Regions from separate parts of the Streptomyces bathyalis genome, predicted to be linked through region 2. Evidence: riboswitches for the same ligand, from Rfam matches in the RefSeq annotation. Region 2 holds a riboswitch; the other holds the start of a gene.
What was found. A riboswitch is a leader RNA that binds a small molecule or an ion and turns the genes downstream of it on or off. The one in region 2 is predicted to bind glycine.
Positions count from the first base shown of each region.

Region 1 (14,756 bases), 5.0 Mb from region 2:
GGCTCTTCAGCGAGAGGTGGCGATCCACCATGCCGCTCCACGTTCCTTCCGCCCCGGCTCCCGCAGCACGCAGCGTCCTCGCGGCCCTGCGCGCGCCGGCCACCGCACACCGGGGACACGCACCCGTCGCCGCCGACGGCGGCGGACTCTCGCTGGAGATCGAACACCCACTGCCCGTGCACGAGTTGGCCGACTTCGGCCCACCGAACTCTGCCCCGTACACGCGTCTGACCGGCTGGCGCTTCCTGCTGCGGGAGAAGGACGCCCCTGCCGGGTCCCCGGCGGTGGGGGCGGCGGAGACGCTGCTCACCTCCGACGGCTGGGCCTTCGCGTACTTCTGCGGCGGCCCGTACGTCGCCTCGTCCCAACGGGCCCTGCGGCAGGCCGAGTCGCTGCCCGGACTCCACCAGCCGCGGCTGCTGTCCGTGCCCCGGCTGTACATGCTCACCCTCTGGCTGCACGGAAACGCCACGGCGGCCATCGACGAGGGTGCCCCGCAGCCGTCGGACCTGCTCATCCCCCTCGCGCCCGCTCCCCCCGGCATCGCGGCCCACGTTCCGCACCGTGCCGACGCGCTCCTGCCCCTGCTGACCAGACGTTCGGTTCCGGCAACTCCCCTGCTGAGAAGCGGCAGGTGAGTTTCGTGGGATACCGTACGCGGTGCCTGTCGCGGTGATCCAGGGCGGCTTCCCCCGTTGCACGTATACGGCAAACCACCCGTATGTGCGGATCAGTTGACGGCAACCACCCGCACGAGTGATGCGTCTCTCCTGGTTGAGGAGCGGTGACACGAAATCCCTGCGGAATCTCCTCCGCAGGGGAACACTGGGACACACACCGGAACGGGGGGCGGCCATGGACATCGTGACCAGCCGCACGGACATCACGACACAACGGAAGACGACAGCGACAATGTGCCAGCACCAGCCACCTTGCCCGACAGCCGAGTCCGCCGACCGGGAAGCCGCACACCCTGTGGCCCACTTCCCGGAGCAGGGCTGGAGCCTGCTGTGCAATGGCGTCCTCCTCTTCGAGGACACGGGCGAGCTTCTCCCGGACGGCAAGATCATCGACCCGCACCGTCCGCTCGACAGCCGCAACATCGCCACCGCTGCCTGATCCCACAGCAGCCACAGGCCAGGGCCGGCCCGGTGTGACACCGAACCGGCCCTGACACACGCCGTTTCGATCCTCCGCGCTCCGACGCTCCCGCGCCCTCAGCCGTCGTACTCCTCCACCGGCGGGCACGAGCACACCAGATTCCGGTCGCCGAAGGCGCCGTCGATACGCCGCACCGGCGGCCAGTACTTGTCGGAAGCGCTGACCCCGGCCGGGAAGACGGCCGTCTCCCGCCCGTACGGGTGCTCCCAGTCCCCGCTCAACTGCCCCGCGGTGTGCGGCGCGTTGCGCAGCGGGTTGTCCTCGGCTGGCCACTCCCCCGAACCGACCTTGTCGATCTCACCGCGGATCTCGATCATCGCTTCGCAGAACCGGTCGAGCTCCGCCAGGTCCTCGCTCTCGGTGGGTTCCGTCATCAGCGTCCCGGGCACCGGGAACGACATGGTCGGAGCATGGAAGCCGTAGTCGATCAGCCGTTTGGCCACGTCGTCGATGCTCACGCCGGTCTGCTTCGTCAGCGGCCGTACGTCGATGATGCACTCGTGCGCGACGAGCCCGTGCGGCCCCGTGTAGAGGACCGGGTAGTGCGGTTCCAGGCGCTTGGCGATGTAGTTCGCCCCGAGCACGGCGACCTGCGTGGCGCGGCGCAGCCCCTCGGCTCCCATCAGCCTCACGTACGCCCAAGAGATCGGCAGGATGCCCGCCGAGCCCCAGGGCGAGCCGGAGATCGGGCCGATGCCGCTCGCCGGTCCCGCGGCGGGCTGGAGCGGGTGGTTGGGCAGGTGCGGTGCCAGGTGCTCGCGCACACCGATCGGACCGACACCGGGCCCACCGCCGCCGTGCGGGATGCAGAAGGTCTTGTGCAGGTTCAGGTGGGAGACGTCGGCCCCGAACCTGCCGGGCCGCGCGAGCCCCATCAGCGCGTTGAGGTTCGCACCGTCGACGTAGACCTGACCGCCGGCGTCGTGCACGGCCGCGCAGATGTCGGTGATGTGTTCCTCGAAGACGCCGTGCGTGGAGGGGTAGGTGACCATCAGCACGGACAGCTCGTCGCCGTGCTGCTCGATCTTCGCGCGCAGGTCGGCGGTGTCCACGTCGCCGTCCTCGCTGGTCTTGACCACCACGACCCGCATGCCGGCCATGATCGCGCTCGCCGCGTTCGTACCGTGCGCCGAGGAGGGGATCAGGCAGACGTTGCGCTGGTCGTCGCCGCGTGAGCGGTGGTACGCCCGGACGGCCAGAAGTCCTGCCAGCTCGCCCTGGGATCCGGCGTTGGGCTGCAGGGAGACCTTGTCGTAGCCGGTGATCTCCGCGAGCTGATCCTCCAGCTGATGGATCAGCGCAAGGTAGCCCTCCGCCTGCTCGGCCGGAGCGAAGGGGTGCAGCCCGGCGAACTCGGGCCAGGTGACGGCCTCCATCTCGGTGGTGGCGTTGAGCTTCATGGTGCACGAGCCGAGCGGGATCATGCCGCGGTCCAGCGCGTAGTCCCGGTCTGCGAGCCTGCGCAGGTAGCGCAGCATCGCCGTCTCGGAGCGGTACTCGTGGAAGACGGGGTGGGTCAGATAGTCCTCGGTGCGCAGCAGCGCCTCGGGCAGCGCGTCCCCGGAGAGTCCGGCGTCCAGCTCCTCTGCGTCGGCCTCGACTCCGAACGCGGACCACACAGCCTCCAGCTGGGCCCGGCCCGTGGTCTCGTCGCAGGCCATGCCGACGTGGTCCGCGTCCGTCTCCCGCAGGTTCACGCCCGTCTCGCGCGCACGGGCGACGATCTCGGCCGCACCTCCGGGGACCCGCGCCGTGACGGTGTCGAAGTAGCTGCCGTGCACGATCTCCACTCCGCCTCCGCGCAGCCCCTCAGCGAGCAGAGTGGCGTAGCGGTGCGTGCGGCGGGCGATGTTGGCCAGGCCCTCCGGCCCGTGGTGCACTGCGTACATCCCGGACATCACGGCGAGCAGCACCTGGGCGGTGCAGATGTTGCTGGTGGCCTTCTCCCGGCGGATGTGCTGCTCACGGGTCTGCAGGGCGAGGCGGTAGGCCTGGTGACCGTCCGCGTCCTTGGAGACGCCGACGAGGCGGCCGGGCAGGCTGCGGGCGTACTTGTCGCGTACCGACATGTAGCCGGCATGCGGCCCTCCGAAGCCCATGGGCACGCCGAAGCGCTGGCTGGAGCCGACCGCGATGTCCGCGCCGAGCGACCCGGGCGAGCTCAGCAGCGTGAGCGCGAGCAGGTCGGCGGCGACGGTCACGACCGCTCCGAGCTCGTGCGCCTGCTCGATGACGGCACGGTGGTCCCGCACGGCGCCGGAGGCTCCGGGGTACTGCAGGAGCAGCCCGAATACTCCGCGCTCGGCCACGTCGGCCGGGATTCCGTCGCTCAGGTCGGCGACGACGACCTCGACGCCGGTCGGTTCAGCGCGGGTCCGGATGACGGCGATCGTCTGCGGCAGGCAGTCGGCGTCCACGAGGAAGACGCCCTGCTTGACCTTGCCGACCCGGCGGGAGAGCGCCATGGCCTCGGCCGCCGCAGTGGGCTCGTCGAGGAGCGAGGCACCCGAGGTCGGCAGGCCCGTCAGGTCGGCCACCATGGTCTGGAAGTTGAGCAGGGCCTCGAGGCGGCCCTGCGAGATCTCCGGCTGGTACGGCGTGTACGCGGTGTACCAGGCGGGGTTCTCCATGACGTTGCGCAGGACGACCGAGGGGGTGAAGGTCCCGTAGTAGCCGAGGCCGATCATCGACGGAAGCACCTGGTTGCGGGCCGCGAACTGCCGCAGCTCCGCGATCACTTCGGCCTCGGTGCGGCCAGGAGGCAGGTTCAGGGCCTCTTTGCTCTTGATCACGTCGGGGACGGCGGCGGCGGTCAGCTCGTCGAGGGAGCCGTATCCGACCTGGGCGAGCATCTTCGCCTGGGCACCGGCGTCCGGGCCGATGTGCCGCCGTTCGAAAGGAGTTCCGCGTTCGAGATCGGCGAGAGGGATGCGGTTGGCAGTCATCTGCGGGGGCCTCCTGGTCACTGTGACCTACGGGGACACCACGGCGCTGGTGCCCGGACGGCCTCCCCCTCTGTCATCTCAACCTGAGAGTTTCACCGGTCCGCCCCCGCTGAGGGAGACCCGGCTTTCACCGTCGGTGAGGAGGAGCCCAGGCACTGCTCGGCCCGCCCTGCTTTCCAGAGTGACCTCACCCGCGCGGTACGTGAGCCTGAGAGATTCCGGGGAGGAGTTGCTCCTTCGGCGCCCCCGGCTGATGCCGGAGGACTCTCCCGCTCGGGGTCCACAGCCACTTCGAGCCTACCAGCGGTTCCTCCCACAGGACCCGGGTGCACTCGGGTGGCCAACCGCTGAAATGTGCCTTTGGGTGGTAATACGGCTTGTACGACCGGCTCCCGGCGTCCTCGGCGCCCCCGCAGCACGCTGTTGCGCGGCAGCACGGCAGAGCCGAGGAGGGGGTTCGCCAGATCACCAGACCCCAGGGCCGGCCTCGTCCCGTGACGCACCCGGTGCCCCTGAACCACGACTTGGAGGGACCGTGCAGAACGACATCGATCCACGGAGCCTTATCGGGCGCAGAGCACTCGACAGCAGCGGCTGCAAGATCGGAACGGTCGGCGAGGTGTACCTCGACGACGCGACGGGCGAGCCGGAGTGGGCGGCCGTGCGCACGGGCATCTTCCGGCGCGAGACCCTCGTACCGCTGGAGCCGAGCGAGCTCGTCGGCGGCGCCCTCCACGTCCCGTTCGAGAGGGCGCTGGTGCGCAGCACACCCGTGCTCGGCGTGGGCAGGCACCTCTCCCCCCGCCAGGAGCTCCAGCTGTATCTCCACTACGGGCTGGAGGTGCCGCCCCCGGCCGAGTCCGTCGGCCCTGTGCCCTCCTCACCGGCGTCGTCGGGGCCGGCACCGTCCTCGCCTCCGCCGGACAGGGACTTCGGACGGATAGCGGGGACCGAGAGCTGAGACGATTCCCCCGTTCGGCCCAACCCCTCGATCCGCTTCCGCCGCGCCATCGCCGCGAGCGGCGGCGGTTCGGCAGGCTCCAGAGCGGGATCGTCGACGGAGTAGGTCCGCACCCGGCCGGGCACGGACCCAGGATCCTCGAACCTCACGGTGACCCGGCCGAGCCCACTGCCCTGCACCCAGCCGAGACCGAGCTCCGCATGCCTGACGTCCCGGCCCGGCACCCAGCGCCGGTGGGCCGGAACCTCCGGCTCCTCGGGCACGGCAGCCGGCCCGTGCTCCTCCCCCAGGTGGCCCGCTGTCCTACCTTCTGCCGCTGCCGCGGCATCCGCGTCGGCCTGTGCCTGTGCGAACAGATCTTCCTGAGTGAAGTCGGCCAGACCGCTGACGCCGACGCCCAGCAGACGCACCCCGGCGGTGGTGTCCACCGTGTCGAGGAGCCTGGCCGCGGCCTCGCGGACCACGCCGGTGTCGTCGGTGGGTCCGCGCAGCGTCTCCGAGCGCGTCAGGGTCGAGAAGTCATAACTGCGGACCTTGATCACAACCGTGCGGCCGGACCTCCCGGCCGCACGAAGCCGCTCCGCGCACCGTTCGGCGAGGCGCGCGAGGTGCGCCTGGACGAGCGCCCTGTCGGTGAGGTCGACGTCGAAAGTGTCCTCCACCGACACCGATTTCGCGTCGCGCTCCGCGATCACGGGACGGTCGTCCCAGCCGTTCGCCATCGCGTAGAGCGAAGTGCCGTGCGCCCTGCCCAGAAGTCTCAGCAGCTCCGCCTCACCCGCCTCCGCCGTGTCCCCGACGGTGGTGATCCCGGCGCGGCGCAGCACCTCTGCCGTGGCCGGACCCACGCCCGGCAGAGTGCGTACTGACATCGGAGCCAGCAGCTCCCGTTCCGTGCCCGGCTCGATGACGACGAGCCCGTCGGGCTTCGCCTGCTCCGAGCCGATCTTGGCGAGCATCTTCGAGCCGGCCAGCCCCACGGAGCCGCTGAGCCCCGTCATCTCGCTGATCGTCTGCCGCAGCCGCTCCCCCACCGCTCGTACGGCCGGAGACGCCGAGCCGTCGGTCAGCGCCTCGCCGGCCTCCAGGTCGACGAAGGCCTCGTCGAGGCTGAGGGGCTCCACGAGCGGCGACAGCCCGCCGAGGATCTCCATGACGGCATCGCTGACGTCCCTGTAGAGGCTGAAGCGAGGCGAGAGGTAGGCGGCGTTCGGGCACAGACGGCGGGCCTGGCCCATGGGCATGGCCGAATGGACGCCGAAGATCCGCGCCTCGTACGAGGCCGTGGCGACGACTCCGCGCGGCCCGAGCCCGCCGACGACGACGGGTTTTCCGCGGAGGCTGGGCTTGGATGCCTGCTCGACGGCAGCGTAGAAGGCGTCCATGTCCAGATGGAGGATCGTCGGAGCGCTTCTCACATTGGTCGATGGTGCCGCATGGGACCGACAGTCAGCCTGCGCGGTTGCGCCGCCGCGCCAGCTCGTCCCCGGGATGATCACCCACGATGGTCTCGCCGGTGTCGACGTGCTCGCCGTGCAGCTGCGCCAGGGCTCCCTCGACGTCTTTCCACACCACGCCGACGGCGATCCCGAACACGCCTTGCCCGCCCTGCAGCAGGTCGACGACTTCGTCGGGCGAAGAGCACTCGTAGACGGTGGCTCCGTCGCTCATCAGCGTCATCTGGGTCAGGTCGGTACGGCCGCGGGTGCGCAGATGCTGGACGGCGGTGCGGATGTTCTGCAGCGAGACGCCCGTGTCCAGCAGCCGCTTGACGATCTTGAGGACCACGATGTCGCGAAAGCTGTAGAGCCGCTGGCTTCCGGATCCGTAGGCGGGACGGATGCTCGGCTCCACGAGCCCTGTGCGCGCCCAGTAGTCGAGCTGGCGGTAGGTGATCCCGGCGGCCGAGCAAGCGGTGGGGCCGCGGTATCCGATGAGTTCCGGCGATTCGTCCGTGGATCTCTCCCCCTGCAGCGGACCTGCCGAGCCCCCGCGAGGAGGGGTCTCGCCCGCCGCCATACCGTCGCCGGTATCTCTCACGCCGACCTCCGTCCTCCGCATCCCGGGGCATGACCGGGACCTGCCTCACCGAAGGTAGGCAGTCACCCGTGGTGCGTCAACGATCGCCACACTCGGCACGCCGGGTGAAAATGCCCCAAGGAGTGGTTTCCCGTAACCGAAAGGAGGGAAGGCGTCACGGTTTGTAGTCGCCAGGCCCGTCATGAGCCGCCCGCGGCGACGAGATCACTGGCTGCTGGTGCCGAAATCCTCGGGCGAGATCTGGTCGAGGAACTCGCGGAACTTCTCCACCTCGTCCTCCTGCTCGTCCGGGATGGCGATGCCCGCGTCGTCCAGCACACCCTCGCTGCCGTAGATCGGCGTACCGGTGCGCAGAGCCAGCGCTATGGCGTCGGACGGCCGCGCGCTGACCTCGACCCCGCTGGCGAAGACCAGCTCGGCGTAGAACACGCCTTCTCTGAGGTCCGTGATGCGGACAGCGGTGAGCTCCTGGCCCACGGCCTCCAGGACGTCCTTGAACAGATCATGGGTGAGCGGGCGCGCAGGCGTCATGCCCTGCTGCGCGAAGGCGATCGCGGTCGCCTCCCCAGGGCCGATCCAGATGGGGAGGTACCGGTCGCCACCCACTTCACGCAGCAGCACGATCGGTTGGTTGGAGGGCATTTCGACCCGGACACCCACAACGTCGAGCTCGTTCACACAGCAACCCTAGGCCGTGCCCCGCCTGTTTGGGTAGTCGGGACCCGCCCTCAGCTGTCGTGTGAACCTACTCACCCGGGCGGTTGCCCGCGTCGGGGCCCTCAGCAGGCCGTACGTGCAGCGCCGCCTGCACAAAGACCTCGTAAAGCCGCCCGGACAGGGCCGCCAGCCGGGCGCCCGGGGGCTCGGCACCGCCCCCGGTACGGGCGTCACCGGGGTGTTCCGCCGACGCAACGGCGCTCTCGAGCAGGCCCGCCTGATGCTCGGCAGCGGCCTTCACGGCGTGCAGCTGCCGCGGCGGAACTCCGTGGCGGCCGAGCTCCGAGACGATGCCGGCGACGGCCACAGCGGCCTCGTCGTACGAGCTGTCCGGGTACCGGGAGACAAGACCGTGCGATTCGCAGTCCATGAGCTCGGGCTCCGTCAAGCCGGCGGCGGCAAGCAGCTGCTCCCGGCCGATTCGGACCGGGGGGTCGGATGGCCTCTCACGCCGTGTGCCCGGGCTGCTCCGCTGGGGTGCCTTCGTCGGCGGCAACGGGAGCTCGCCCTCTGCGACGGAACCCAGATGTTCCTTGATCACCCTCAGCGGGAGGTAGTGATCACGCTGCATCCGCAGGACGTCCCGCAGTCGCTCCACATCCTCGCCGCTGAACCAGCGGTGGCCCGACGGAGACCGGCCCGGCTCCACGAGTCCCTGCGTCTCCAGAAATCGGATCTTGGAGACCGTGACCTCGGGGAACTCCTCGCGGAGCACACGCAGCACGCCGCCGATGCTCAGCGGCCCGCTGCCCGCCCCTGTGGCGGCACCGTCACCGGCACCACCGGGCGGTGTGTGCTCCATGCCCTGCCCGGAAGGTCAGACCGTGCGCTTGCTCGCGAAGAAGACCAGCCGGAACTTGCCGATCTGAACCTCGTCACCGTTCGCCAGCGGCACGCCGGCCTCGATGCGCTCCCGGTTGACGTAGGTGCCGTTGAGGCTGCCGACATCGGAGACGGTGAAGACACCGTCGGGACCGCGCCGGAACTCCACGTGACGCCTCGAGACGGTCACGTCGTCCAGGAAGATGTCGCTCTCAGGGTGACGGCCCGCGGTGGTCAAATCGCCGTCCAGCAGGAAGCGGCTGCCCGAGTTGGGGCCTCGGCGGACCACCATGAGAGCGGAGCCCAGAGGAAGGGCGTCGACCGCGGCCTGAGCCTCGGGGGACAGCGGCGGCGTCTGCTGCTGACCGGTGACCTCTGCCTCGTACGCCTCCAGGCCGGAGATCGAGATCGTGGAGGTCGTCTCGGAGGAACCCTCGGCCACGGGAGCACCACCCCGGAGCGGTGCCCCGCAGTTGGAACAGAACCGGCTCGCCTCGGCGACCTGGGTCCCGCACCTGCTACACACCGGCACGGCAGATCCTCCACCTGTACTCGAGGTTGATGGTGCACCGGAACCTATGCGGCCCGACGCTGCGGGGTCAACCGAATCCCCGCCCTGACCACCCGCATGGCCACCGCCGGGAGGGGTGACCTCGTCGCGGAACAGCGGGCGTCCCGCGCCCTCACCGTCGTGGGCCGCCACGGAATCGTGATGCCGGGCGGTCCGGCGCCGCGCGGCGCCAGCGCCGTGCTCCTGGCGGCTCTTGCCGAACAACCTTGCAAAAAAACTCACGGGCGATTCCCCTCGCACGAAACAGACCCGCCCGTGGGGCAGGACAGACCCTCGATGCTCTCACTCCGCCGATATGACGCCCAGACAACGTCCCTGGCCTTCGGACAGTTTCCCTCACGCGATGGTCACCGGGTCCGCCGACCCCCCGCAAGACTTAGCCGTGACCTCACTGCCCGGATGACCGAGCGTAATCAGGCCGCTTCGCAGAGCGCAAGGCGTTCACGACGATCTTCTCGGAGGGCGTGACGGAGGCGTCCGCCTGCTCCTTGCGCAGCGTCTGGACAACTCCGCCGGGGATGTTCAGCGCGGGTTCCAGGTCCTTGGGCTTGCCGATCACCTGAAAGCGGTACGGCGGACTGATCTTGTGACCGTCCACACGCACCCCTCCCGAACTGTCTGAGAAGTACGTATTCGCAACCACCCGTACGTTGTTGACCTCGATCGCCTCGGCACCGGCGGCACGGAGCTCCTGCACGGCGTCCAGGAGCATGTCTGCCTCGACCGACCCGCCGGGGTCGGTCACGGTCAGCTCGATGCCGGGGCCCTGGGCGCCCACCGTACCTGCGAGCACGCCGAGTTGGCGTGCCTTCTGACGTGTCTGCTTCCGTGCCTCCTCGGCCTGGTCCGAGCTGTTCTCCAACTCGGTGCGCTGGCCCTCCAGGCTCTGCTTCTCGTCCTCGAGACGCTTGCTGCGGTCGTCCAGTTCGTCGAGGATGCGGACCAGGTCCTCCTGGCGTGCGCCGCGCAGCGAACTGTTCTCGCTCGTGGAACGGACCTGGATCGCGAGGCCGAGGCCGAGCACGAACAGCAGCAGGGCGACGATGAGTTGGGCCCGCGTCACGCGCGGCGGCCAGACCGCCTGGGCCAGCCGCTGCCGTCCTGTGCTCCCTGATCCTCCTGCCGCATCCGGCCCGGTCTCCGCGGATTCGGAGGCGGCATCCTGCTGCTCGCGTGCCGTTCCCCCCGCACCGCTCTCGCCGAAGCTCTTCCGCTCACCGTGCGCGCTTCGCGCGGCGTCCTCCGAACTGGCTTCCTGCTCACGCGAGTTGGAAGTCTCCCGGTCACGCGGCCGCCAGGGTTCCTCCGCGGGTGCGGCGCCGGAGCGATCCCGCTTGTCGCGCCCGGAGCCTTGCGGGTCGTCCGACGCGCTGTCCTTGCCCTCCGGCCGCTCGGCCCGTTCCGGAGCGCGATCCGTTCCGCGGTCCTCCGGCCGCTTCTCAGGCGGCAGTTCGCCCGGGTTCCTGTTGCGGTCTTCGTCGCTCATCGGACTCACGCCCTGAAGACGTGCCGGCGGATCGCGGCCGCGTTGGAGAAGATGCGGATTCCGAGCACAACGACGACGCCGGTGGACAGTTGGGCCCCGACCCCGAGTTTGTCGCCGAGAAAGACGATCAGCGCCGCGACCACGACGTTCGACAGGAACGACACGACGAACACCTTGTCGTCGAAGATCCCGTCGAGCATGGCCCTCAGCCCGCCGAAGACCGCGTCCAGCGCCGCGACCACGGCGATCGGGAGATAGGGCTCGACGATCGTCGGGACGACCGGCCGGACCACAAGTCCGGCCACGACCCCCACGATGAGGCCCAGTACGGCGATCACTATCTGCTGCCCTCTCCTGTCTGCACCGGCTTTGCCGCTCGGACGATCAGACTCGGCGCGGCCGGCAACCGCACGTCGTCGTGGGTGCTGATGCTGGTGCGCACACCGTAGTTCTCCTGCAGCACCTGCAGGTACTGCCCGTCGGCACTGTCCTGGAACGTCGTGCTCAGCTCCTTGCCCGGCCCCACCGCGAGCAGGGTGTACGGAGGCACGAGTGGCTTGTTGTCCACGAGGATCGCATCACCCGCGGCCCTGATGGCCGAAAGCGACGTCAGGCGCTGGCCGTTGACGGACACGGCCTCCGCCCCGGACTCCCAGAGCCCGTTGACCACACGCTGCAGATCGCGGTCACGCACCCGCCCGTTGTCCGAGAATCCACTGCTCTGCCGGGGGCCGCCGGAGTCGCTGTCCTGGGTGTTCTTGGCGTCGTCCACGACCAGCTTGATGCCGGGCCCGTGCACGGGGAGCGCGCCCGAGAGCAGCCCGGCGACCTCCGCCTCGTTGCCCCCGTGCTTCTGCAGCGCCCTGCGCTGCCGGGCCTCGACGTCCTTGCGCAGGCGGTCGACGCTGCGCTCAAGGGAGTCGGCGCGGCGGTCGCCGTCGTCGATGCGGGTGATCAGTTCCTGCCGCTCCTTGGCGAGTTCGGGTGCGGACACCCGCGCCTGCGCCGCGCCGACGGTGACCACCAGCGCGACGAGGACCAGCCCGGCGGCGAGCCCGATCTTGGCTCGTACCGTCCGCGGCATGCCGGACCGGCCCTCGACCCCGCGACGGGAAGCGGCCTGGGCGTACCCGTCGTCGAGGCTGTTGTACATCGCATTGTTCAGCAGCGACATGGAGGCGTCGGGCCGCGCAGGCCGCGATGCGGTACTCCGTTCAGGGGGCTGCTGCGACATGACGCACATCGTCGCACGCCAAGGTCACCGCCGCCGAATGGCCCCACCTCTTTCAGGGTCAGCGGCCGGCGCTGTCGACCACCGCGGACCATTCGTCCAGCAATGCCTGTGCGGAGGCGTCGTCAGGCCCTTCTGCCCACAGATGAGTCACGGCCTCCGCAGGGTCCGGCAGCACCATCACCCACCGGCCGTCGGGCTCGACGATGCGGATGCCGTCCGTGGTGTCCACGGAGCGGTCGCCCGCGGCCTCGACGACGGTACGCATGACGAGTCCCTTCACCGCCCAGGGCGTGGCGAGATCACGCTTGAGCACGTGCGCCCGCGGGATGCGCGCGTCGATCTGGCTGAGCGTGAGCTGTGCGCGGGCGACGAGGCCGATGAGGCGCACGAAGGCGGCCGAGCCGTCGAAGACGGAACTGAACTCCGGGATGATGTAGCCGCCCCGGCCGTCCCCTCCGAAGACCGTCGTGTCGTCGCGGCCGACGCGGGTCAGGTCGTCGGGCGACGTCGTCGTCCACTCGACCTGCGTGCCGTGGTAGGCCGCCACCTGTTCCGCGATGCGGGTCGTGGTCACCGGCAGGGCCACCTTGCCACTGCGCCTCTCTGCCGCGATCAGGTCGAGCATCACCAGCAGTGCCCTGTCGTCCTCGATGATGCGGCCCCGCTCGTCGACGAGGGACAGGCGGTCGCCGACCGGGTCGAAGCGGATCCCGAAGGCGGCGCGGGCGGACGCGACGATCTCGCCGAGCCGGACGAGTCCTGAGCGTCGCTCATCGGCAGTTTCGGTTGGGCGCGACTCATCCAGGCCGGGGTTGATCGTCAGCGAGTCGACACCGAGGCGCCCGAGCAGGCTCGGCAGGACGAGCCCCGCGCTGCCGTTGGAAGCGTCCACCACGACCTTGAGTCCGGAGTCCTCCACTCCCGTGGTGTCGACGGAGCGCAGCATCGCGCCCGTGTAGGAGTCGTACACGCTCGACGGGAAGCGCAGGTCACCGATCTCACCGGGGAACGCACGCCTGTACTCCTGCCGCGCGAAGACCCTGTCGAGTTTGCGCTGCGCCGCCTGCGACAGGTCCGCTCCGCGCTCGTCGAAGAACATGATGTCGACGTTTTCCGGGACTCCCGGCGTCGTACGGATCATGATGCCGCCGGCGCTGCCGCGTGCCGTCTGCTGACGAGCGACGGGCAGCGGCACGTTCTCCAGGTCCCGCACGTCGATCGCGCTGGTCTGCAGCGCGGAGATCATGGCCCGCTTCAGCGCACGCGCACCGCGCGAGTGATCGCGGGCGGTGGTGACGGTGGACCCTTTCTTCAACGTGGTCGCGTAGGCACCGGCCAGCCGTACCGCGAGCTCCGGAGTGATCTCGACATTCACGATGCCCGACACACCACGGGCCCCGAAGAGGTGCGCCTGCCCGCGCGACTCCCAGATCACGGACGTGTTGACGAACGCGCCCGCCTCCACCGTCTTGAAGGGGTACACCCGGACGTTGCCCTGGACGATGGACTCCTCGCCGATGAGGCACTCGTCCCCGATGACGGCGCCGTCCTCGATGCGGGCGGCACGCATGATGTCGGTGTTCTTGCCGACGACGCAGCCCCGCAGGTTGGCCTGCGGTCCGATGTAGACGTTCTGGTCGACGACGGCACGGTGCAGGAAGGCGCCGCTCTTGACGACGACGTTGGATCCGATGACCGAGTGCTCGCGGAGTTCGGCGCCCGCCTCGACCTTCGCGTAATCCCCGATGTAGAGGGGACCGCGGAGATCCGCGTCGGGATGCACCTCCGCACCCTCGGCCACCCACACACCGGGTGAGATCTCGAAGCCGTCGATCTCGACGTCGACCTTGCCCTCGAGCACGTCGGCCTGCGCCTTCACATAGCTCTCGTGCGTGCCGACGTCCTCCCAGTACCCCTCGGCCACGAAGCCGTAGATCGGCTTGCCTTCCTTCATCAGCTGCGGGAAGACGTCGCCGGACCAGTCGACCGACACATCCGGGTCCACGTAGTCGAAGACCTCGGGCTCCATGACGTAGATCCCGGTGTTGACGGTGTCCGAGAAGACCTGTCCCCAGGTGGGCTTCTCCAGGAAGCGCTCCACCCGTCCGTCGTCGTTCACGATCGTGATGCCGAACTCGAGAGGATTGGGAACACGCGTGAGGCAGACGGTGACAAGTGCGCCCTGCCGCTTGTGGTAGTCGATGAGTTCCGTGAGATCGAAGTCGGTGAGCGCGTCGCCGGAGATGACGAGGAACGAGTCGTCCTTGAGGGCCTCTTCCGCATTCTTCACGCTGCCCGCGGTACCGAGGGGCTTCTCCTCGTTGGCGTAGCTCAGCTCCATGCCGAGCTCCTCGCCGTCCCCGAAGTAATTCCTGACGAGGGAGGCCAGGAATTGCACGGTCACTACGGTCTCGGTGAGCCCATGGCGCTTCAGCAACCGCAGTACGTGCTCCATGATGGGACGGTTGGCCACGGGCAGCAGCGGCTTGGGCATGCTCGCGGTCATGGGGCGAAGGCGGGTGCCTTCACCGCCGGCCATAACGACGGCCTTCATATCGGAAGCGTCCTCCTCGGTAAGACGACGGTCATACCGACTTCCCCGATCGGGGAAGGCCCACACATTCGCCAGGCACAATCCAGCCGCCCCGACCTCGGAAAAGCCTCAGGCTGCCGCCGTTCCGGCATTGATCAGACGACGCACTTGAACCACATACAGGATACCGGCCCACCAGTAGAGCGCCGTTCCCCAGCCGGCGAAGGCCCACCCGAAAACCAGCGCCAGTGACGCGATCCAGCCGGTGCCGTCACTGAGAAGCAGC
Region 1 is NZ_CP048882.1:7,053,536-7,068,291, reverse strand. It holds gene G4Z16_RS30725 (hypothetical protein) at 30-638, shown strand; gene G4Z16_RS30720 (DUF5999 family protein) at 913-1,119, shown strand; gene gcvP (aminomethyl-transferring glycine dehydrogenase) at 1,218-4,106, opposite strand; glycine riboswitch at 4,293-4,388, opposite strand; partial or broken gene G4Z16_RS33380 (PRC-barrel domain-containing protein) at 4,360-4,782, shown strand; gene G4Z16_RS30705 (DNA polymerase IV) at 4,935-6,485, opposite strand; gene G4Z16_RS30700 (MerR family transcriptional regulator) at 6,517-7,128, opposite strand; gene G4Z16_RS30695 (bifunctional nuclease family protein) at 7,312-7,785, opposite strand; gene ftsR (transcriptional regulator FtsR) at 7,853-8,626, opposite strand; gene G4Z16_RS33375 (double zinc ribbon and FHA domain-containing protein) at 8,642-9,481, opposite strand; gene G4Z16_RS32830 (DUF881 domain-containing protein) at 9,606-10,667, opposite strand; gene G4Z16_RS30675 (small basic family protein) at 10,709-11,041, opposite strand; gene G4Z16_RS30670 (DUF881 domain-containing protein) at 11,041-11,937, opposite strand; gene G4Z16_RS30665 (mannose-1-phosphate guanyltransferase) at 11,996-14,491, opposite strand; gene clsA (cardiolipin synthase ClsA) at 14,600-14,756, opposite strand, start outside.
Region 1: another riboswitch for glycine. It lies ahead of gcvP (aminomethyl-transferring glycine dehydrogenase); the one in region 2 lies ahead of gcvT (glycine cleavage system aminomethyltransferase GcvT).

Region 2 (14,756 bases):
AGCAGCCGCGTGATCAGCCTGCCCATCGTGGACTTGCCGCAGCCGGACTCGCCGACGACGCCCAGCGTCTCCCCCGCCCGCACGTCGAAGTCGATGCCGTCGACAGCTTTGACCGCACCGACCTGCCGCTTGAGGATCCCCTTGGTGATCGGGAAGTGCTTCTTCAGGCCGCTCACCTTCAGCAGCGACTCGCCCGGCTCCGGGTCGGCCTTGGTCTGCACGGCGTCCGTCACGCGCTGGGACGGGATCGTCATCTGCTCGTCCTCACTCACAGCTTCGGGGCAATCTCTTCGTTCCAGATCCGGTCCCGGTCCGTGCGGTCCAGGTGGCAGGCGGACAGGTGGCCGCCGCCCACGTCCTGCAGCTCGGGCCGTTCGGTGCGCGTGACATTGCCCTTGGGTACATCCGCGTAGGGGCAGCGCGGGTTGAACGCGCAGCCCTTCGGGATGTTGATCAGGCTGGGCGGTGAGCCCTTGACGGGGATGAGCCGTTCGCCCTGCGCGCGGTCGATGCGCGGCATCGAGCCGAGCAGACCCCAGGTGTACGGGTGTTGCGGCTGGTAGAAGACCTGCTCGGCGGTCCCGTACTCGACGCAGCGGCCCCCGTACATCACGAGGATGTCGTCGGCGAGCTCGGCGACGACGCCCAGGTCGTGCGTGATGATGATGACCGCGGAGCCGAACTCCTTCTGCAGATCCCTGATCAGGTCGAGGATCTGCGCCTGCACGGTGACGTCCAGGGCGGTCGTCGGCTCGTCGGCGATCAGCAGCTCGGGGTTGTTCACCAGGGACATCGCGATCATCGCGCGCTGCCGCATGCCGCCCGAGAACTCGTGCGGATAGCTGTTGACGCGCTGGTCCGGCTGAGGGATGCCGACGCGGTCGAGGAGTTCGACAGCACGCTTGCGGGCCGTCTTCTTGTCCACGTCGTGGTGGACGCGGTACGCCTCGATGATCTGGCTGCCGATGGTGAAGTACGGGTGGAGCGCGGAGAGCGGGTCCTGGAAGATCATCGCCATCTCGCGGCCGCGCAGCCTGCGCACCGAGTCCGGGTCCGCGGACAGGAGTTCCTGTCCGTCGAGCCAGATCTCGCCCGACAGCCGCGCCTTCTGCCGCCCGTACTGCCCGACGGTGTGCAAGCCCATGACGCCGAGCGACGTGACGGACTTACCCGAGCCGGACTCGCCCACGATGCCGAGCGTCTTGCCCTTCTCCAGCTGGAAGGAGAGCCCGTCGACGGACTTGACCAGGCCGTCCTCCGTGGGGAAGTGCACGTGCAGATCGCGCACTTCGAGGAAGGAGCGGGCGGGCGCCCGGTCGGCGACGGGTTCGCCGACCGCCGAGGTACCCGTCTTGTGCGTTTCCGTCATGCGAGCCTCACTCGGGGGTCGATCACGCCGTACAGCAGGTCCACGATGAGGTTCGCCACGACCACCGCCGAGGCGGTGATCAGCGTGACGCCGAGGATCAGCGGCAGGTCCTTCTCCCCGATCGCCTTCAGCACGGCCTGGCCGAGTCCTGGAAGGCTGAAGGTCGTCTCGGTGAGGATCGCACCACCCATGAGGGCTCCGAGGTCGACGCCGAGGAGCGTGATGATCGGGGTCATCGTGGAGCGCATGGCGTGCTTGCGGATGACGACCGGCTCGCGAACGCCCTTGGCGCGGGCGGTGCGGATGTAGTCCTCGCCCATCACCTCGAGCATGGTGGCGCGCGTGAGCCGGGCGTACATGGCGCCGAAGAGGAACGCCAGGGTCAGCCAGGGGAGGGTCATCCCGCTGAACCACGCGGTGAAGCTCTCCTCGATCGGCGTGTACTCGTTGCTGACCAGCCCCAGCCCGTAGGAGAAGATCGCCAGCGAGAGCAGGCCGGTGAAGTAGATGGGCAGCGAGACGCCGCTGAGGGCGAGGCTCATGGCCATGCGGTCCCAGATGGAGCCGCGGCGCAGCGCGGAGACGACGCCGGCGGCCAGACCGATGACCAGCCAGATGATCGCGGCACCGACGGCGAGGCCCAGGGTGACGGGCAGCCGGTCGGCGAGGATCGGCCAGACGGCCTGCTCGGTCTTGAAGGAGTACCCGAAGCACGGCGCGGAGCAGTGGATGGTGTCGCCCGCGCTGACGTAGTCCCGTCCGACGAGGATGCCGCGGAAGAAGTCGAAGAGCTGGACGAGGATCGGGTCGTCCAGGCCGAGCTTCTGCCTGATGCCCTCCAGCGCGGCGGCATCGGCCTGCTTGCCGACGAACATCGTGGCGGGGTCGACCCCCGTCCACTTCGGGATCAGGAAGAAGATGCCGAACACCGCCAGCATGACGACGATCAGCATCACTACGACGGCGAAGAGCCGCCTGATGAGATATGTGAGCACTGCTTCCGGCCCGGTGGGGCCCGGTGAACTCCCCGAGGTCATCGGAGTGTTCACCGGGCCACCACTGCGGCCCTCACCTGCCCTTCGTGACTGGCGGCGGGTGCGCCGGCGGGGTCGGACGGATCACTTGACGCCGAGCACGGCGTAGTCGTAACGACCGCTGTACGCGTCGGTCGTGCCGACATTGGTCAGCCTGCTGGAGCGCCAGATGATGTTCTTCTCGAACGTGAAGGGCAGGTAGTAAGCGCCCTTCATGACCTCGGCGTTGATGGCCGCGTACTTCTCGGCCGCCTTGTTCTTGTCGAGTTCGGCGATCGCGTCGGCGAACATGCCGTCGATCTTCTTGTCATCGATCATGGCGTAGTTGTTGTTGCCGTTGTCCAGGATGTACTTGCTGTGCCACAGCGGCATGCCGTACCCCTGGCCGGACGGGAAGTCCGGGCCCCAACCCATGATGATGATCCCGTAGTTCTTCTTCTTGACCACGTCGGGGTTACCGATGATGCCGGTGGTCTGCGCGCCGTCGTACTCGTCGACCTCGGCAGTGATGCCGATCTTCTTGAGCGACGCCTGCATGGCCTCGGCGGAGGCGACCTCGACCTGCTTGTTGTTGCGGACCGCGATGGTGGTCTTGAAGCCGTTCGGCTTGCCGCACTTCTTCAGCTCGGCCTTGGCCTTCTGCACGTCGGCCGCGCCCTGGTTCTTGGCGATGCCGTACGGGTCGAACTTCAGGTCGGAGCCCGGGACGAGCGCCGGCAGCATGTTGGTGCCGATGTCACCGCCGGCGAGCGGGCCACCGCGCGCGTTCTGGATCGACTTGTGGTCCGATCCGTAGATCATCGCCTTGCGGCAGTGGATGTTGTCGAAGGGCTTCACGATCTGCGGGAAGACCGCGTAACGGATGTAACCCGTGCTCGGGTTGTCGACGTTGCCCTTGTGCTCCTTCAGCGCCTTCTCACGGCCTGCCGCCTCCATGCCGGTGGCGTTGATGTCCAGGTCGTAGTCACCGTTGATGAGGCGCTTGTCCATCTCGTCGGCGTTGGTCAACAGGGTGACGGTGACCTTGTCCGGGAGGGCCTTGCGGATGGAGTCCGAGGACTTCTTCCACTCGGGGTTGCGGACGAGCGTGAGCTTCTTGTTCGGCGTGTACGACTCGAACTTGTACGGGCCGCTGGAGAAGGGCTTCAGGCCGTACTTGGACTTGGTGTCCTTGTCCTGGCGAACCGGGGAGGCCGAAGGCATGCCCAGCATCTGCTCGAAGTCACCGTTGCGCTTGGGCAGATGGAAGATGATCTTGTTGTCGCTGGGCGTCTCGATGGCGTCCAGGCCGAGCTTGTCCTTGGCCTTGTCCTTGTAGGGGCCCTTGTACTTGCCGTCCGGGTCGAGCGTGTCCTTCAGGTAGATGGGACCGCCGGAGAGGACGTCCTGCGCCCACTGCCGCTCGATGCCGTACTTGATGTCCTTGGAGGTGATGGGCTTGCCATCCTCCCAGGTGATGCCGTCGCGCAGCTCGTACGTGTAGGTCTTGCCGCCGTCCGTGATCTTCGCCTTGGACTTCGCCAGGTCCGGGACGAGCTCCGAACTCTCCTTGCCGGCTACGGGCTTGCTGCTGACCAGGGTGCGGCTGTAGTAGCGCATGAAGTCCCAGGCAAACCCGTAGTAACCACGGGTCGTGTCCCAGGAGTCGGCGTCCTGGGTGCCGATGAACTTCAGCGTCCCGCCCTTCTTGTTGGACGGGTTGGCCGTCTTCGCCTTGGCCGCGTTGAATCCGGGCGCCTTGCCGTCGCCCTCGCTGTCACTGCCGCCGCCACCGCAAGCTGCGGTGGTCAGGAGGGCCGCGACCGCGACGGCCGACGCGGCGATCCTGCGCCTCGATGAGCGTTGGGTTGTCACGATCTGCATCCTCCGGTGTAGGTCACGGCCCGCACGGCTGCGCCGGGCCGGGGACAGAACCAGGACACGCCTGGTGGTGTGGGGGTCATCGGGAACCCTTGGGGTCCAGCGCGTCGCGCACGCCGTCGCCGAAGAGGTTGAAGGAGAGAACGGTGATGAAGATGGCCACACCCGGCACCACCATGAACATCGGATCCGTCTCGTAATAGCGCACAGCCTGGGAGAGCATCTGCCCCCAGGAGGCGGTCGGCGGCTTGACGCCCACGCCGAGGAAGCTGAGGGCGGCCTCGGTGAGGATGTTGGTGGGAATCATGAGCGTGGTGTACACGGTGATCGGCGCGATCAGGTTCGGCAGCAGTTCCTTGAAGAGGATGTAGCGCCGCCCCGCTCCGAGGCTGCGCGCCGCCTCCACGTACTCCCGCTCGCGGAGCGAGAGCGTCTGGCCGCGCACGATGCGGCCGATGTAGGGCCACCCGAAGAAGCCGATCACCAGGATCATGACGGTGAGCCGTACGCCCGTGCCCGTCAGCCCGAACATCTCGTTCGGCACCACGGAGATCAGCGAGATGATGAACAGCAGTTGGGGGAAGGCCAGCAGCATGTCCATCACGCGGCTGATGACCGCGTCGAGCCAGCCGCCGAAGTAACCGGCGAGAGCGCCGAGCACGGTTCCGACGACGACGGCGACCACGGCCGAGAGGAAGCCGACGAGCAGCGAGACGCGCGCGCCGTAGACGATGCGGCTGAAGATGTCGCGGCCGTTGCCCGGTTCGACGCCCAGGAGATGCTCACCGCTGATACCGCCGAGCGCACCCTTGGGAGTCTGGAAGAGCGGGTCGATCAGCTCTTCGTGGTGCTCGTCCGGCGGATGTCCCAGCAGGCTCACGATGAACGGCGCGAAGAACGCGACCAGGATGAGCACCAGGACGACGCCGCCGCCGATGAGTGCCACCTTGTCCCGCTTGAGGCGGTTCCACGCGATCCGTCCGAGGGAGCGCCCTTCGATGGACTTGCCTTCCACGCCACCGAGTGCCGGGTCGACGGGCGCGGTCTCCGCGGACGTGTCGTGCAGTGGTGCCGTCATCGTGGGGAAACCCTCTCTCGGCCGGGGGTGACCAGCCACGCCCGCCGCTGTAGCGGCCAGTTCGCAATTCGCACGTTCACAAGGCCGATGCCTCAACGCTCGGGAGTCTCATCGGCCATGCGATCACCCGCCAGTCCCCCCGGGGAAAGGATGCTCAACTGTGATGTGACGCGTCAGATTCCGTTATACGAACGGCAACTGGCGACTATCGGAATCCCGTCAATGCGCGTGGACAACCGCCCACCTGCGCTTCCTTCCACCAGGCATCCCTGGAGGAAGTCCGGTTGCGTACCGACCGGGCGGACGGGCGTCAGGAGCGGGGGAATCCGTAGCCGTGCCCAGGAGCGGCGTCGGCCGTCGGCACGTCACGATCGAAGAATGGCCGCGAATTGCGCCGCAGCCACATCGCCACCGGGTCGTAGTCGTCCGACATCGCGACACTGGAGACCGGCAGCCCCTCAGGGACGGCCGCCACCGACTGACGCATCATCTGCTGCGCCGACTCCACGGCCTGCCGGCCCGTGTCGTACAGGTCGAGGCCGATCGCGAGATAGCCGGCGCCGAGTGCCGGCTGCACCCAGGCGCGGCGCAGGGAACGCACGACGGGCGTGCGATGTGCGTTCTGGCTCAGCAGCGCGTAGAACTGCGCGACGTCCAGGCTCGGTTCGCTGATGCGCAGCGGCCCCGCGGGCAACTGGTCCAAGCCCAGGGCGATGCGCCGCAGGTCGAGCCACGGGATGCCGACCCCGCCGCCCGGGGCGTGCGGGTTGAGCCAGATCCCCCAGCGCTCCGGGAAGAGCGCGGCGGCGATCTCACGGCCGCTGACGATCTCGTGCGAGCGGTCCCAGCCGGAGACGGCCAGCTCCTGGGCGGAACTCACGCAGGGGGCGTAGCCATACCCGCCGACCTCCATGTTTCCGTACTGGGCGTCCGGCGCGCCCGGACGTCCGTTCCAGAGCAGCATCCACACTTCGCCGTCGGTGAGCGCATCGAGCAGCGCCTCATAGGTGTCGTACCTCCCCGGCGACACCTGCCCCAGCAGCTGCTCGACGCCTGCACCCGCGCTCACCTGGCCGTCCTTCCACCGGAACCGCTCCGACGCTTCGCCGGCCTCCCCCAGAGCCTCCTGCCCGGGAGGCACTCCCGGGCGGCGCGGCCGGTGAGGAAGCCGTCCTTCTCAATGATCTGTACCGGGCCCGCGAACGCGGCCCTCCCCGTTGTCCCCGTCATCAAACCAGCTTACGAGCAGGGACCGACACGGGGCGTCGTGCTGAAGCGCTACGTCCTGGGGCGGAGCGGGCCCGTAGGGACCCGGACCTCAGTCCCGGGTGTAGAAGGGCCGCACGCAGTGCCGCATCCAGTCGACGACCGGGTCCTGGGCGGCGTCCATCAGCACGAGCTGAACCGGCCATCTGACCTGCGCGCGGCCCAGCGCACGCGCGAGCGCGTCGTGCGCGGCCTGCCGGATGTCCGGGTCCAGGTGGTCCAGCTCGACGCCGACGAACAGCGACGGCGGATCCCCCTCGGAGCTCGCGAGTGCGCGGCGGGCCGCGCGCATCCACGGCAGGACGGCGAACTCCCCGGCCGCGGCGGCGAGGAAGTCCACGGGCTCCTCCTGCCAGTCCGGCTCGTAGAGCCGCACCCGCGCGCCGCGCGCCACGCCCCACGCGGCCTGCTCACCCGGGGTGTTGGCGCACAGCTCGGCGACGGCCTCGGGCGGCAGCGGCATGCCGACGGTGCCCTCCGGGTTCACGGCGATGCCCACCTGGGGGGGCAGCCCGCGGGCGAATTCGCGTGCGGGCGCGACGGTGAAGGACATATGGCTCCCGACGACCTGCAGGAACTGCTGCTCGGAACTGAAGACGGGAACGTAGACGCCGCCGTTGAGCTCCACGGTCGGCAGATCCAGGTCGGGACTGTCGGGGCCGCCGCCCTCGGGCAGCGGCACCCAGACGCTGCTGCGTCCGAGCACCTCAAGCAGCCGGGCACCGGCGCCTGGCACTTCGAGGGAGGCGGCGAGTGCCTCCTCCAGCTCGTTGCCGGGCCAGCCTCCGCCATGGCCCGGTCCGTACTGCTGAGGAATGGTCATGACCGCCACCCTAGTGCGGTGGTCACAGCGGGTTGCGAGCGGTCCGGCCGTGCGCGCCGGGCGTGCGCCTTCCGCGCGTTGCTACTCGAAGGAGATGCCGGCGAGTGCTCCCGCGGCGCCCCGGTCCAGAAGGACCACCGACTGGCATCCGCGCGGCAGCCGCCCGGACTCCGCGTTCACGATCAGCCGCCGCACGGCCCTGCGGTGGCGCATGAACGCGTAGCCGGAGACGGTGCGTCCGCGCTCGGCCTGACTGCGCAGCGCCGTCGCCACCGGCACGTCCAGCAGGACGAGGTGGAGGGCGCGGCCGCGCCGGAGGGCGTCCCGGCCGAGCCAGTTGCGCACCCACGCCTGGCTGCCGCAGTCGTGCACGACCACGCTCGCGCCGGAGGAGAGCGCCCGCCGCAGCCCCGCGTAGTGCGCGATGCGGGCGAGGGGACGGTACGCGGCGTACGGCAGCCAGCGCGGCAGCGCGGACCCCCAACGCTCGCGCACGTCCTGGGAGTCGATGCGGCGGACGGTGTCCTGGAGGGCGAGGACGCGTCGGATCAGCGTCGACTTGCCGCTGCCCGGAAGCCCGGAGACGACGACGCGGTCACCGGTCGGATACCGCAACGTCCGCCGGGCGGCCGTACCGCGGAGGTCCACGGAGGCGGCGGGCGGGGGTGAGTCCGCCGGAACGGCCGTGGCACCGGCCTCGACGGGCGCCTGGGTGCCCGCAACAGCCGTCTCGACGGGCGCCGGTGGCGGCGCCGCCGCCCGTACAGGAGAGTCGGCGGCGTCTTTGGCCTGGCCGGAGGGCGAGTACCCCCAGCCGGTCACGGTCGCGTACGCACTGCGCAGGCTGCCCACCTGATCGCCCCTCCCCGGATATGGCCGCCGTCCGGCGGCTCGCCTCCGAGAGTGTCAAGAAATGGTAATGCGCAGCAAGGCGGCATCGCAGCCGGCCGAAGCCATGCACCGTCGACGCCTCTTCGCCGCCGTGCCATGATGAGCGGGCCAGTCAACTGGATACCGGCCGTTTGAATCCACGCGGGAGAGTTCCCGGCCGCGCTCGGAGCGCGGTCCCGCCGGGGCGCCGAAGGAGCAAGTCCTCCCTTGAATCTCTCAGGCACCGATACCGCGCAGGACGAGGCAGATCTGAAAAGCGGGCCGCCCACAGGCGGCTCCACCCAAGGTGCAAGCCACCGCCCGTGCACGAGGGCTCGTGGCGAACCTCTCAGGTTCCGATGACAGATGGGGAGGACATCCGCGTCACCGAGTCACGGGAGCCTGACATGAGCGAGACCGACAGCGGGGCCACCGGCGGCGGCCCGCGCACAACCGCCCTCGACGCGGTACACCGCGCGCTCGGCGCGACGATGACCGACTTCGCCGGCTGGGACATGCCCCTGCGCTACGGCAGCGAGCGGGACGAGCACGTCGCCGTGCGCACGCGCGCGGGTCTCTTCGACCTCTCGCACATGGGCGAGATCACCGTCACCGGGCAACAGGCCGGCGAACTGCTGGACTACGCGCTGGTCGGCCACCTCTCCCGGCTGTCGGTCGGACGCGCCCGCTACACCATGCTGTGCGACGCCTCGGGCGGCATCCTCGACGACCTGATCGTCTACCGCACCGGCGAGGACACGTACATGGTCGTCGCCAACGCCTCCAACGCGCAGACCGTGCTGGACGCACTGCGTGAGCGCAGCGCCGGCTTCGGCGCCGAGGTGCGCGACGACCGGGACGCCTACGCGCTGATCGCCGTGCAGGGCCCGGAGGCCGCCGGCATCCTCAAGGGCGTCACGGACGCCGACCTGGAGGGGCTGAAGTACTACGCGGGGCTGCCGGGCACCGTCGCCGGCCGGGACGCACTCATCGCCCGTACGGGATACACCGGCGAGGACGGCTTCGAGCTGTTCGTCTCCCCCTCCGACGCCGTGGCCGTGTGGGAGGCGCTCACCGAGGCGGGTGCCCCCGCGGGCCTCGTGCCGTGCGGCCTGAGCTGCCGTGACACGCTCCGCCTCGAGGCGGGGATGCCGCTGTACGGGCACGAACTGACCACGCGGACCACGCCGTTCGACGCGGGCATGGGCCGGATCGTGAAGTTCGAGAAGACCACCAACGACGGTGCCTTCGTCGGGCGCGAGCCGCTGGAGGCCGCCGCCGGTCAGGCCGAGACGTCGCCGCCGCGCAAGCTCGTCGGGCTGATCGCCGAGGGCAGGAGGGTCCCGCGTGCCGGGTACGAGGTGGTCTCCGCCGCGGACGGTTCGGTGATCGGCGAGGTGACCTCGGGAGCCCCGTCGCCCACCCTCGGCAAGCCCATCGCCATCGCGTACGTCGACCCGGCGTTCGCGGAGCCCGGCACCGAGGGGGTCGCGGTGGACATCCGCGGCAGCCACGAGCCGTACGAGGTCGTGGCGCTCCCCTTCTACAAGCGGCAACGCTGACAAGGGCGCCGGCGGGACGACCCGTGCCCGCCTCCCCGGCGCCGGACCGCGGCGTGGCCCGCGCCGCTCGACGTGTCCTGCGTCCCACTGACCAAGACTGATTCCCTCCGTTCCCCTCTCATCCAGGAGAATCGCACCATGAGCAACCCGCAGCAGCTGCGTTACAGCAAGGAGCACGAGTGGCTGTCGGCCGCCGATGACGGCGTCTCGACGGTCGGCATCACGGCGCACGCCGCCGACGCGCTCGGCGATGTCGTCTTCGTCCAGCTTCCCGAGAACGGGGACACGGTGACCGCGGGCGAACCCTGCGGCGAGCTGGAGTCGACCAAGTCGGTCAGCGACCTCTACGCGCCGGTCTCCGGCGAGATCACCGAGATCAACCAGGATGTCGTGGACGACCCGGCGCTGGTCAACTCCTCCCCGTTCGAGGGCGGCTGGCTGTTCAAGGTGCGTGTCACGGACGAGCCGGAGGGTCTGCTGACGGCCGACGAGTACGCCTCGTTCACCGCCGGAAGCTGACGCCGGGCCCGCACCGACCGGCCCCTGTCGCCCGGAGCCGCGAGAGCGGCCCCCTACGCCCGAGCAGCAACGACTGAACGCCGTATGTCCGCCAATGTGCCCGACCGGCCTGCCACCAGGGATGGTTCCATGTCGCTTCTGAACAGCTCTCTCCACGAGGTGGACCCGGACGTCGCCGCCGCCGTCGACGCCGAACTCCACCGCCAGCAGTCCACCCTCGAGATGATCGCGTCGGAGAACTTCGCGCCCGTCGCCTCCCTGGAGGCCCAGGGCTCCGTCCTCACCAACAAGTACGCGGAGGGCTACCCGGGGCGTCGCTACTACGGCGGCTGCGAACACGTCGACGTCATCGAGGACATCGCGCGCGAGCGCATCAAGGCGCTCTTCGGGGCGGAGGCAGCCAACGTACAGCCGCACTCCGGCGCGTCCGCGAACGCCGCCGCGATGTTCGCGCTGCTCAAGCCCGGTGACACGATCATGGGCCTGGACCTGGCGCACGGCGGTCACCTCACGCACGGCATGAAGATCAACTTCTCCGGCAAGCTCTACAACGTCGTCGCCTACCACGTCGACGAGAAGACCAGCCAGGTCGACATGGACGAGGTCGGCAGGCTGGCGCGCGAGCACCGGCCGCAGATGATCATCGCCGGCTGGTCCGCCTACCCGCGGCAGCTGGACTTCGCCGCCTTCCGCCGCGTCGCTGACGAGGTCGGCGCCCTGCTCATGGTCGACATGGCGCACTTCGCGGGTCTGGTGGCGGCCGGGCTGCACCCCTCTCCGGTGCCGTACGCGGACGTCGTGACCACGACCACGCACAAGACGCTCGGCGGCCCGCGCGGCGGCGTGATCCTCTCCACGAAGGAGTACGCCAAGAAGATCAACTCCGCGGTCTTCCCCGGCCAGCAGGGCGGCCCGCTGGAGCACGTCATCGCGGCCAAGGCCGTGTCGTTCAAGATCGCGGCCTCCGACGAGTTCAAGGAGCGCCAGCAGCGGACCCTCACCGGTGCCCGGCTGCTGGCCGAGCGGCTGCTGCAGCAGGACGCGGTGGACGCGGGCGTCTCCGTACTCTCCGGCGGCACGGACGTGCACCTGATCCTCGTCGACCTGCGCAACAGCGAACTGGACGGCCAGCAGGCCGAGGACAGGCTGCACGGGATCGGCATCACCGTGAACCGCAACGCCGTGCCGAACGACCCCCGCCCGCCCATGGTCACCTCCGGCCTTCGCATCGGGACGCCCGCGCTGGCGACCCGGGGCTTCCAGGAGGAGGATTTCCGCGAGGTCGCCGACATCATCGCCGAGGCGCTGCTCCCCCGCTTCGACGAGGACAAGGCCAAGTCCCTGAGCGCCCGCGTCACGGCGCTCACCGAGAAGCACCCCCTCTACCCCGGCCTGGGCAAGTAACAGGCCCGGTGCCGCGGCGCGGTCCGCGCCGCGGCACCGGTCATCCGGCCACAGCACGGGCCCCGCACGGAAAGGAGGCGCCTGCCATGGCGGTCTCCGTCTTCGACCTCTTCTCGATCGGCATCGGCCCGTCCAGTTCGCACACGGTCGGTCCGATGCGCGCTGCCCGCATGTTCGCCGTGCGGCTGAAGAACGAGGGCGTGCTGGCCCACACGGCATCCGTGAAGGCGGAGCTGTACGGGTCGCTCGGCGCCACCGGGCACGGGCACGGCACCGCGAAGGCCGTGCTGCTCGGGCTCCAGGGCGAGGCACCGCGCACCGTCGACGTCGAGGGCGCCGACGACGAGGTCGAGCGGATCCGGACCTCGAAGCGGCTGCGGCTGCTGGCCACGGAGATAGGGGACGCCCACGAGATCGCCTTCGACGAGCAGTCCCAGCTGATCCTGCACCGGCGCCGCTCGCTCCCGTACCACGCGAACGGGATGACGCTCTTCGCCTACGACGCCTCCGGTGCCACGCTTCTGGAGAAGACGTACTACTCGGTGGGCGGCGGCTTCGTCGTCGATGAGGACGCTGCCGGATCGGGCCGCATCAAGCTCGACGACACCGAACTGAAGCACTCCTTCCGCACCGGCGACGAGCTGCTGCGGCTCACAAGGGAGACGGGCCTGTCCGTCTCGGAGCTGATGCTCCAGAACGAGAAGGCCTGGCGCACGGAGGAGGAGATCCGTGCCGGACTGCTGGAGATCTGGGAGGTCATGCGGGCCTGCGTCGCCCGCGGACTGAGCCGCGAGGGCATCCTGCCGGGCGGCCTGAAGGTGCGCCGCAGGGCGGCCACCGCCGCTCGCCAGCTGCGGGCGGAGGGCAGCCGGGAGACGCACGCGACCGAGTGGCTGACGCTCTACGCGATGGCGGTGAACGAGGAGAACGCCGCCGGCGGGCGCGTCGTCACGGCTCCCACCAACGGCGCGGCGGGCATCATCCCGGCCGTCCTGCACTACTACACCGAGTTCGTGCCGGGCGCCGACGAGGACGGCATCGTCCGCTTCCTCCTTGCCGCGGGCGCCGTCGGGCTGCTCTTCAAGGAGAACGCCTCGATCTCCGGCGCCGAGGTCGGCTGCCAGGGCGAGGTGGGCTCGGCCTGCTCCATGGCGGCCGGCGGCCTGGCCGAGGTGCTGGGCGGAGGCCCGGAGAAGGTGGAGAACGCCGCGGAGATCGGCATCGAGCACAACCTCGGGCTGACCTGCGATCCGATCGGCGGGCTCGTCCAGATCCCCTGCATCGAGCGCAACGGCATGGCGGCCGTGAAGGCCGTCACCGCCGCCCGCATGGCACTGCGCGGCGACGGCCGGCACCACGTCTCGCTCGACAAGGCGATCAAGACGATGAAGGACACCGGTGCCGACATGAAGGTCAAGTACAAGGAGACGGCCCGGGGTGGGCTCGCGGTCAACGTCATCGAGTGCTGACCCCGCATCGGGCCCGCACCGCCGGGACGGGTGGACCGGGCCCGTTGCCCCTCGCACGGGCTGTGGCTGGAATCACACCCCCGATCGTCCGCTTCCTCCCCTTTCCCTCCACTCCGCCCACGACTGCGGCATCAGCGGCCGCCCGGCCGTTTCGGGGAGATGCTCCGCATACGGCACCCCGTGGATCTGAGCACGAATCCACAGGTCAGATGGGTTACCGACCATTAGCTCCCCCGGTATGGCCGTGATCTGCGGATCCATGGGTACGGTGGTCCACGCGAGGTCGTCCGTTCCCCGCCGCAGCCCCTCATGTCAGCCACTGAAGGGCTGCCCACCTGGCCGGTCTCGAGCCCTTGACGTCCCCGAGAGGCAAAGAACGTTGACGAGCGAGACCGGCACGATGCTGCGCGAGTTCCTGCGATCGCCCGCCGACATCGGCGCGGTGGCCCCCAGCTCCCCGAAACTCGCCGCGGCAGTGACCGCACCCGTACCCGAGCTCGGCGACCCGGTCGTGGTCGAACTGGGCCCAGGAACAGGGGTGGTCACCAGCATCATCGAGGAACAGCTGAGCGGTCGCGGACGCCAGCTTGCCATCGAGGCGAATCCGCGGCTGGCCGACCAGCTGCGATGGCGCTGCCGCAAGGTGGAGGTGCTCCACGCCGACGCCTCCGCGCTGCCGCAGCTGCTCACCGAACGGGGCCTGGAGAAGGCTGACGTGGTCGTCAGCGGCCTTCCCTGGGCGTCCTTCTCCAACGACGTGCAGCGCGAGATCCTCTCGGCCGTGAGCCATGTGCTCGCGCCGGACGGAGCGTTCACCACGTTCGGCTATGTCCATGCCCTGCGGCTGTCCTCGGCTCTGCGCTTCAGGGAGCTGCTGCACTCCACCTTCGAAGAGGTGGTGCCGGGCCGCACGGTGTGGCGCAATCTGCCGCCCGCGCTCGTCTACCACGCGAGGCGCCCCAGGACGACCGCGTCCCACCGGGAGGCCGTGGTTCCGGCAAGCCGGGCCTCGGAGGGTGTCGCCGACGCGACGACGGTGGGCTGAACCCGCTTACGGCGCGGGCCGGGGAACGTCCGGCTCCCGCGCCCAGTGACGGAATCGCGAGGGTGTGGCGAAGACCTGGGAAGGGTCTTCGCCACACCCTCGTTCGTCAACTACCCGCGTAGCGACGGGACTTGGACTAGGCCAGTGTCCTACCTGCGGAAGCGGAACGGGCATCCCGGGAGCGGGAAACGGGCACCCCTCGACGGGACGCCGCCCTCTCTCCGCTGGTCAGCCGACTCGAACCCGTCCTCAACTCGGGCAGATGCAGGCAGGATTGGCGGCCATTCGGACTGTTTCCCGACCATCACGGGCATGTAGAACTCTCCGCATGATCGGCGTCTCGCTGCGTCCGGGTGCCTCGGAACTCCCGGGTGCCGTCGGACACCCCTCGCAGGGTCGCGCCAGGACCACGACGAGGAGAGCCCTGTGTTCAAGTCCCGGTTCACACCCGGATGCA
Region 2 is NZ_CP048882.1:2,008,513-2,023,268, forward strand. It holds gene G4Z16_RS08605 (ABC transporter ATP-binding protein) at 1-254, opposite strand, end outside; gene G4Z16_RS08610 (ABC transporter ATP-binding protein) at 269-1,369, opposite strand; gene G4Z16_RS08615 (ABC transporter permease) at 1,366-2,364, opposite strand; gene G4Z16_RS08620 (ABC transporter substrate-binding protein) at 2,488-4,257, opposite strand; gene G4Z16_RS08625 (ABC transporter permease) at 4,343-5,341, opposite strand; gene G4Z16_RS08630 (enhanced serine sensitivity protein SseB C-terminal domain-containing protein) at 5,652-6,410, opposite strand; gene G4Z16_RS08635 (enhanced serine sensitivity protein SseB) at 6,660-7,430, opposite strand; gene G4Z16_RS08640 (AAA family ATPase) at 7,512-8,282, opposite strand; glycine riboswitch at 8,454-8,563, shown strand; gene gcvT (glycine cleavage system aminomethyltransferase GcvT) at 8,708-9,862, shown strand; gene gcvH (glycine cleavage system protein GcvH) at 10,001-10,381, shown strand; gene glyA (serine hydroxymethyltransferase) at 10,511-11,785, shown strand; gene G4Z16_RS08660 (L-serine ammonia-lyase) at 11,872-13,254, shown strand; gene G4Z16_RS08665 (class I SAM-dependent methyltransferase) at 13,634-14,299, shown strand; gene G4Z16_RS08670 (ABC transporter substrate-binding protein) at 14,726-14,756, shown strand, end outside.